Regions from separate parts of the Klebsiella sp. R445 genome, predicted to be linked through region 2. Evidence: predicted binding sites of a transcription regulator. Region 2 holds the regulator's gene; the other holds the start of a gene.

Region 1 (4,734 bases), 2.2 Mb from region 2:
GGCCAGTTGATCCCTTCCGGGCGCAGCGCGTAGCAGGCGCGCATCACATCCAGCAGATCCCAACGGGAGTTATCGTGCTGCCAGCTCCAGGCGTAGGGATCGTAGAAGTTGCGATAGAAAATATTGCGGCTGACTTCATCATCGAAGCGCACGTTGTTATAGCCGACGATGCAGGTTTTGGGCACCGTGAACAGATCGTGAATACGGCGGGCAAAGGCCGCTTCGTTGTCGCCTTTGGCGATAGCTTCCTGCGGGGTGATCCCGGTGATCATGACCGCCTGCGGCTGCGGCAGATAGTCGTCGGCCAGTTTGCAGTAGAAGACTTCCGGTTCGCCGATGATATTCAGCTCCGCATCGGTGCGGATGGCGGCGAACTGCGCCGGCCGGTCAAGCGAAGGGCTGGTGCCGAAGGTCTCGTAATCGTGAAACAAAAATCCGGGCTGATTGGCGCTATCTTGCATAGTCTGTTCATTATCCATGGTGGCGTGCATCCGTTATGGTAAACGATTTGCCTGGGCATCAGAAGGGCGTTGGCCGTGGCAGACTTTTACCGTGTCATATTTTCTTGCAATTAAACCCTGATTTGAAAGAAGAACTTCCGTAAAAAGGACGGCGAGTCTGCCAATCTAGAGGATATGCCGTTGAAAGGCCGTTTTTTTATTGCTGTAACTTTGCTCGCTTCGAGCGTTTCTTGCGCATTTGCTGCTAATGATTTCCCCGCTACCGTGGCGCCACCGTCGATTCAGGCTGGCTCCTGGGTACTCATGGATTATACCACCGGACAGATACTGACTGCGGGCAATGAGCACCAGCAGCGTAACCCTGCCAGTCTGACGAAATTAATGACCGGCTATGTGGTCGATCGCGCTATCGACAGCCACCGCATCACCTTTGACGATATCGTCACCGTCGGCCGCGATGCCTGGGCCAAAGGCAACCCGGTATTCGACGGCTCATCACTGATGTTCCTGAAGCAAGGTGACCGGGTCAGCGTGCGCGATTTAAGCCGCGGACTTATCGTCGATTCCGGTAACGACGCCTGCGTGGCGCTGGCGGATTATGTGGCCGGCGGCCAGCCACAGTTCGTCGCCTTGATGAACAGCTATGTTGAAAAACTGCATCTGCAGGATACCCATTTTGAAACCGTGCATGGTCTTGATGCGCCGGGCCAGCACAGTTCCGCATACGATCTGGCGGTACTGTCACGGGCGATCATTCACGGCGAGCCTGACGTCTACCATATGTACAGCCAAAAGAGCCTGACGTGGAACGGTATCACCCAGCAGAACCGCAATGGGCTGCTGTGGGATAAAACCATGAATGTCGATGGCCTGAAGACCGGGCATACCTCAGGCGCCGGCTTTAACCTGATTGCCTCTGCAGTTGACGGCAAGCGTCGTCTTATCGCCGTGGTGATGGGCGCCGACAGCCCGAAAGGGCGCGAACAGCAGGCGGCGAAACTGCTGCACTGGGGCCAGCAAAACTTCGATACCGTCCAGGTGCTGCAAAAGGGCAAAAAAGTCGGCAGCGAGCAGATCTGGTACGGCGATAAAGATCACATCGAGTTGGGCACCGATCAGGACTTCTGGTTAGCGCTGCCGAAGTCGGAAGTGTCACGCATCAAAGCGAAATATGTGCTGGATAAGAAAGATCTCGAAGCTCCGATTGCCGCCAACCAGCGGGTGGGCGAAATTTCACTGTACGATGGTGACAAAGTCGTGGCCCACTGGCCGCTGGTCACTCTGGAGAGTGTCGGCAAGGGCGGGTTCTTCTCGCGATTGAGCGATTATCTGCACCACGGCCTGTAATCTTCATGCCCCGTTCGGGGCATTTTTTTTGGATAATATTACGGCAACTCTGCGAATCAACTCACATACTGATCCTCATCGCCTGGTTACACTTCATGTATATTTATACAGTTGTTATCAATAGTGGAGGCAGCATGGAATATCACGTTAAGTCCGTCGACAAACGTAAAATTGCCGGGTTTCACCTGGTGGGGCCGTGGGAACAGACCGTTAAACAGGGTTTTGAACAACTGATGGCGTGGGTCACAAACCATCAGGTGCCAGCGCAGGAGTGGGTGGCCGTTTACTACGATAACCCAGACCAGGTGCCGCCCGAGAAACTGCGCTGCGATACGGTGGTTACCGTGGCGGAAGATTATGTTATCCCGCCCGGCAGCGAAGGGGTGATTCTCACCGAGATCGCCGGCGGAGAGTACGCTTTTGCCCGCGCACGGGTGGAAAACCATGACTTCTCCACGCCTTGGCTGGCCTTCTTCAACAGTCTGATGCAGGACAAGACGTACCACATTGCGGAAAAACCGTGCTTCGAGCTTTATCTGAACGACGGCAATCAGGACGGCTACTGGGACATTGAAATGTATGTCGCGGTGACGCCGGTCGGGGAGTAACCCGATAATCCCCCTGTGAAAAGGTTTTTTTGAGCAGCGTGCTGCTTATAGCGAAAAAGCAGTTACAATTGGCCTTTGCTACCTGCTTTCTTGCTGGAGAGCGTTGTGCGCGCTGATAAATCACTCAAGCCTTTTGAAATTCGTCTGTATCGCCACTATCGCGTGGTGCATGGTATTCGAATTGCTCTGGCCTTTGTCCTCACTTTTTTGCTGGTTCGTCTGCTGAATGTGCCGGAAGGCACCTGGCCGCTGATCACTCTGGTGGTGGTGATGGGGCCGATTTCCTTCTGGGGCAACGTGGTGCCGCGTGCTTTTGAACGTATTGGCGGTACCATTTTAGGTTCGGCACTCGGGCTGGTGGCGCTCAAGCTTGAACTGATCTCCTTACCCATAATGGTACTGTGGTGCGGCCTGGCCATGTTCCTCTGCGGCTGGCTGGCGCTGGGCAAAAAGCCCTATCAGGCGCTGCTTATCGGCATCACGTTGTCGGTGGTGGTCGGGGCGCCGCCCGGCGATATGCATACCGCGCTCTGGCGAAGCGGCGATGTTATCTTCGGCTCGCTGCTGGCGATGCTGTTCACCGGCATCTGGCCACAGCGGGCATTTCTGCACTGGCGCATTCAGATGGCCAACTATGTCACCGCCTTCAACCGTCTTTATCAGGCTGGTTTTTCCCCTAACCTGGTGGAGCGACCGCGTCTGGAAAAACACCTGCAGAAGGTGCTGAACGATGTGGTCAAGATGCGCGGCCTGATTACCCCGGCCAGCAAAGAGACCCATATCCAGAAAGCCATTTTCGAGGCGATTCAGACCGTGAGCCGCAATCTGGTCTGCATGCTTGAACTGCAGATCAACGCCTACTGGATTTCCCGTCCCGGCCATTTTGTGATGCTGAACGCCCATACGCTGCGCGAAACCCAGCAGATGACCCAGCAAACCCTGCTGACCATTGCGCATGCCTTGTATGAGGGTAACCCACAGCCCATCCGCGCCAATACCGAAAAACTCAACGAGGTTGTGGCTGAACTGCGCCAGCTGATGAACGAGCATAAGGGGGACAACCTGTCGGAAACGCCCATCCATGGCTACGTCTGGCTGAGCATCGAACTGGCGCGCCAGCTTGAGCTGCTGTCGAATTTAATCTGTCGGGCGCTGCGTAAATAAAAGCCAGATGCACGCAATTTGCCCACAGGTTGCTTCGATTCAGCTGCATTTAGGGTTATGATAAACGTAAAGGAAAAAACATTGTCATCAGCGTCTGCTAACAGTTATGTTAGCCCTATATAGCAGTCGCTTTAGCGAATCCGAATCTCAAATATTAGGGGTATAAAAATGGAAACAACTAAGCCTTCTTTCCAGGACGTACTGGAGTTTGTTCGCCTGTATCGTCGTAAGAACAAATTGCAGCGTGAAATTCAGGACGTTGAGAAAAAGATCCGTGACAACCAGAAGCGCGTACTGCTGCTGGACAACCTCAGTGACTACATCAAGCCAGGCATGAGCGTTGAAGCCATTCAGGGCATTATTGCCAGCATGAAAAGCGATTACGAAGATCGTGTTGATGACTACATCATCAAAAATGCTGAGCTGTCCAAAGAACGCCGCGACATTTCCAAAAAGCTGAAAGTGATTGGCGAAGCGAAAGTCGAAGAGTAATCACGCTGTACCTGCCCGGTGGCGGCCCTCGCTGCCGGGAATTCCCCTTCTGATTTATCTCCTTCCCCTGCGATGAACGGCCTTGTCACGTGAATTTCTGCGCGCCACGGGGTTCACAATGGGCGATGACACATCATTTGACAGTGCGACGAGGAACATAATGGACAATCTTTCGGCTTTCATTGCCGCCATTGCTCAGCCGGATCGGGCGGCGATGGCGCGGGCGCAACAGCATCTGGACGGATTATTAAAACCGCCGGGTAGCCTGGGGCGGCTGGAAGCGCTGGCCGTACAACTGGCCGGTATGCCGGGGTTGCGCGGTGAGCTGCAGCTGATGGAGAAAGCCATCGTGGTGATGTGCGCCGATCATGGCGTCTGGCATGAAGGGGTCGCGATTTCACCTCAGGTGGTGACGGCGATTCAGGCAACAAACATGACCCGGAAAAATACCGGCGTCTGCGTGCTGGCGGCGCAGGCCGGAGCCAAGGTGCACGTGATTGATGCCGGTATTGACGCGGACCCGATTCCCGGTCTGGTGAATATGAAAGTCGCGCGCGGCAGCGCTAACATTGCCCACTCGGCGGCCATGAGTCGCGAACAGGCGACGGCGTTGCTGGTGGCCAGCATTGGCTATACCCGCGAGCTGGCGGCTCAAGGAGTCA
Region 2 (4,734 bases):
TCGAATGCAATCAGGTCGTTTCATCGTTTTCTCCCGAAAATGAGATGCATCAGGTATAGCACAAGCTGCCGGTTCTCGGCGTTTTGCCTGGATCGTGATAAAGTAACAACTTCACACTCGGGCGGCCAGAGGATGCTCATGAATAAGACCACTTCGCAAGAATTGTTAGCGCATGCTGAAAAGCTCTGTGCACAGCGCGGCGTGCGCCTGACTCCCCAGCGCCTGGAAGTATTGCGCCTGATGAGCCTGCAGCAAGGGGCGATTAGCGCCTACGATCTGCTCGACCTGCTCCGCGATAAAGAGCCGCAGGCTAAACCGCCCACGGTGTATCGTGCGCTGGAGTTTCTGCTTGAGCAGGGATTCGTGCATAAGGTTGAATCAACCAACAGCTACGTGCTGTGCCATCTGATCGATCAGCCGACCCATACCTCCGCGATGTTTATCTGCGATCGCTGCGGCGTGGTGAAAGAAGAGTGTGCCGAAGGGCTGGAAGATATTATGCATACCCTGGCTGCCAGAATGGGCTTCGCGCTGCGTCATAACGTGATTGAAGCACATGGTCTGTGTGCCGGCTGCGTCGAAGTCGAAGCCTGTAGTACACCGGGGCACTGCCAGCATGACCACACGATTCTGATTAAAAAGAAAGCCCGCTAAGGCTTGCGCCAGAGCGGGAATCAGGGTTGTCGGTACCTCCGTGTACCGCACGGGCAGGCAATAACAAAGGGTCAGAACACTGATGTGCCCCGCTACCAGCGGTGGCCGTTTTTACGTTCCCAGTCAGACACTTCTTTCTCGGCCTGATCTTTGGCAAATCCGTAACGTTCCTGGATTTTACCCACCAGCTGGTCACGCTTACCTTCAATGACCGTCATGTCATCATCGGTGAGCTTACCCCATTGTTCTTTCGCTTTACCTTTCAACTGTTTCCAGTTACCGCCGATTTCGTCTTTGTTCATCATTCAGTCCTCATCGTTCGGTGGGTTAACAGCCCGCTGCGTGCCGGACATAACGTTAACTATAGTTAAGAATTCTGGGTTTAATTTATTATTCGGAATCTTTAACCACCTACATGACAAAAACCGCGACAAAACCATTATGAAAACCAGGTGCCGCGCTGCCAGTGTCGCCGCCAGATCAGCGCCAGCGACAGGCCGCGCAGCGCAAGGAAGACCGCCAGCGCCAGCCACAGTCCATGGTTCCCGAGAACCGGTAGCGTCAACAGAGTCAGGGCAAACCCTGCCGCCGCCACCGCCATGCTGTTACGCATCTCAGCTCCCCGCGTCGCCCCGATAAACATGCCATCCAGCAGATAGCACCACACGCCAATTACCGGCAGAATCACCTGCCAGATCAGATAGCGGTCGGCCAGCTGCTGCAGCGAAGGGATCGAGGTTAACAGCGCGATAATGTACGGCCCCGCCACGGCGTAGATCGCCGCAAATATCAGCGCCACCATTCCCGACTGACGGCAGGCCGCCCGCCAGACCTCAAGCAACTGACTGCCATCTCGCGCGCCATAGGCCTGCCCGGAGTGGGCTTCGACGGCGTAGGCAAACCCATCCAGCGCATAGGCGGTGAAGGTCAGCATGGTCATCAGGAGGGCGTTGACGGCGACGATATCGCCCCCGAGACGAGCCCCGAAAACGGTCACCGCCCCGAAGCACAGCTGCAGCAGTAAGGAGCGCAGCATGATATCGCGGTTTAATGCCAGCAGCCGTCGCACATCCCCGCGCCAGGCATTCTTCAGTATGCTGAAGGACACGCCACGCAGCACCAGCACGTGCCTTGCCATCAATAGCCCGATGATAAAGGTGGCGTATTCAGCGACCACCGTCGCCAGCGCGGCCCCCTGCACGTTCATGTGCAGGCCCATCACCAGCCACAGGTCGAGGACAATATTCAGCAGGTTGCCAACCACCAGCAGGATCACCGGCGCGCGGGCATACTGCACGCCCAGCAGCCAGCCAAGCAGCACCAGGTTTGCCAGCGAGGCCGGAGCGCTAAGCCAACGAATATCCAGGAAGCGTTGTGCCTGTTCCAGAACCGCCTGATTGCCGCCCACGATATGCAACGCCAGGTCGATCAGCGGTGCCCGGAACAGGACAATCATCAGGCCGGCCCCTAAGGCCAGCCCCAATGGCTGCACCAACGCCCGCGCCAGACGGAGGGGGTCTTTTGCGCCAAAGGCCTGAGCCGTCAGCCCGGTGGTGCTCATCCGCAGGAAAAGCAGCAGCATGAAAAGGAAACTGGTGGTCGTGGCACCCACCGCGACGCCGCCGAGATAAACCGGGCTGTCGAGGTGGCCGATAACGGCGGTATCAACCAGACCCAGCAGCGGGACGGTGATATTGGAGAAAATCATGGGTAGCGCCAGGCGCCACAGGGCTTTATCAGCGGCGTGAAAGAGCATAGGAAAGAGCCTGACTGAGAGAAGACAGCGCAGCATCATCCATCAGACGATGCTGCGTGGTGAAGGTGTTACAGCCACTCTCCGTTGCGGATCACGCCAACGGCCAGCCCTTCAATAGTGAAATTTTGTTCGCGCAGATTCACCACGATCGGTGAAAACTCGCTGTTTTCTGGCAGGAGTTCGACGATGTTGCCCTGTTTTTTAAGGCGTTTAACCGTCACTTCTTCGTCGATACGCGCCACGACAACCTGGCCATTACGCACATCCTGCGTTTTATGCACTGCCAGCAGATCGCCGTCGAGGATACCGATATCTTTCATCGACATACCGCTAACGCGCAGCAGGAAATCGGCATTCGGCTTGAACATCGCCGGGTCGACCTGGAAATGGCCTTCGATATGCTGCTGAGCCAGCAGCGGCTCACCGGCGGCCACGCGGCCGATCAGCGGCAGACCGGGTTCTTCTTCCGTCAGCAGACGAATACCGCGGGAGGCACCAGAGATAATCTCGATTGCGCCTTTACGGGCCAGCGCTTTCAGGTGCTCTTCCGCCGCGTTCGGAGAACGGAACCCCAAGCGCTGAGCAATTTCCGCACGCGTCGGCGGCATGCCCGTCTGGCTGATATGATCCCGAATGAGATCAAACACCTCTTGCTGCCTGGTCGTTAACGCTTTCATCCCGCCCCCTGGGTGTATATACAGTTATGCTGTGAGTATATACAGTTAACGGTGATTTTGGAATCAAATTTCACACAAAAATCAGGAGATACTTTCCATTTTTGCGCAGCCGATCGCCCATCACGCCTGGCGACGAATTAATGGTAATGCGCCCACAGCAAAAGCCCCCAGGTGATCAGCGCGATCGCGATAGCCAACAGTACCGCCGCGGACCCCATATCTTTCGCGCGCCCTGACAGTTCATGGTGTTCCGGGCCAATACGGTCCACCACCGCCTCAATCGCGCTATTAATAATTTCGACTATCATCACTAACAGGACCGAGCCGATCAGCAGCACACGGGTGATAGCGTCAACGTCCAGCCAGCAGGCGATCGCCACGGCAATAATCGCGGCGACGCCTTCCTGACGAAAGGCGGCCTCATTTATCCATGCCGCACGGAACCCTTTCCAGGAATAACCTGCCGCTTTAATAATTCGGGTTAACCCAGTGGTATTATTGGCCATCAAAAGAACCTTTTTATGTAAATGACGTCAATGAGTGTACGCGTTTGCCGTGTGGCAACGGAAATTTTGCGCGCTTTCTGTTATTCTTGCCGCGCATTTGCATGATTAACCAGAGGCTTCACATCGTTTATGTCCGGCTGGCAACGAATTTACTATAAATTACTGAATTTACCATTACGGGTGCTGGTAAAAAGCAAGTCTATTCCCGCAGAACCTGCTCAGGAATTAGGGCTGGATACCTCGCGTCCTATTATGTATGTCCTGCCTTATAACTCGAAGGCAGACCTGCTGACGCTGCGCGCCCAGTGCCTCGAGCACGATTTACCTGACCCGCTCGAACCGCTGGAAATCGACGGTGCTCTGCTGCCGCGCTACGTCTTCATCCACGGCGGCCCGCGTGTATTCACCTATTACACGCCGAAAGAAGAGTCCATCAAGCTGTTCCACGACTACCTGGATCTGCACCGTAACCATCCTGACCTGGACGTGCAAATGGTGCCGGTGTCGGTGATGTTCGGCCGCGCGCCAGGACGTGAGAAAGGCGAAGTGAACCCGCCGCTGCGCATGCTGAACGGCATTCAGAAATTCTTCGCCGTGCTGTGGCTGGGACGTGACAGCTTTGTCCGCTTCTCCCCGCCGGTGTCGCTGCGCAGAATGGCTACCGAGCACGGTACCGATAAAATTATCGCCCAGAAACTGGCACGTGTCGCGCGTATGCACTTCGCCCGCCAGCGTCTGGCGGCCGTCGGCCCGCGCCTGCCCGCGCGTCAGGACCTGTTCAACAAGCTGCTGGCCTCAAAAGCCATCGCCCGTGCGGTGGAAGATGAAGCGCGCAGCAAGAAAATCTCCCACGAGAAAGCACAGCAGAACGCCGTCGCGCTGATGGAAGAGATCGCGGCTAACTTCTCCTACGAGATGATTCGCCTGACCGACCGCGTGCTCGGGTTTACCTGGAACCGTCTGTATCAGGGGATCAATGTCCATAACGCCGAGCGCGTGCGTCAGCTGGCGCATGAAGGGCACGAAATTGTCTACGTGCCGTGTCACCGTAGCCATATGGACTACCTGCTGCTCTCCTACGTGCTGTATCACCAGGGTCTGGTGCCGCCGCACATCGCCGCCGGTATCAACCTGAACTTCT

The links. The regulator LexA, encoded in region 2, represses DNA repair genes until DNA is damaged. The targets are predictions, from matches to a motif close to TNCTGTATGTACATACAGNA.
Region 1: a site for LexA is predicted at 1,902-1,921, ahead of sbmC (DNA gyrase inhibitor SbmC). Genes of this name have one in related genera too.

The regions. Positions count from the first base shown of each region.
Region 1 is NZ_CP180446.1:5,053,091-5,057,824, forward strand. It holds gene sbcB (exodeoxyribonuclease I) at 1-461, opposite strand, end outside; gene dacD (serine-type D-Ala-D-Ala carboxypeptidase DacD) at 642-1,808, shown strand; gene sbmC (DNA gyrase inhibitor SbmC) at 1,943-2,416, shown strand; gene ACMYSN_RS23740 (FUSC family protein) at 2,522-3,580, shown strand; gene ACMYSN_RS23745 (DUF496 family protein) at 3,749-4,072, shown strand; gene cobT (nicotinate-nucleotide--dimethylbenzimidazole phosphoribosyltransferase) at 4,233-4,734, shown strand, end outside.
Region 2 is NZ_CP180446.1:2,848,746-2,853,479, forward strand. It holds gene ACMYSN_RS13325 (cupin domain-containing protein) at 1-24, opposite strand, end outside; gene zur (zinc uptake transcriptional repressor Zur) at 139-654, shown strand; gene ACMYSN_RS13335 (CsbD family protein) at 747-956, opposite strand; gene dinF (MATE family efflux transporter) at 1,094-2,410, opposite strand; gene lexA (transcriptional repressor LexA) at 2,479-3,087, opposite strand; gene ACMYSN_RS13350 (diacylglycerol kinase) at 3,225-3,593, opposite strand; gene plsB (glycerol-3-phosphate acyltransferase) at 3,723-4,734, shown strand, end outside.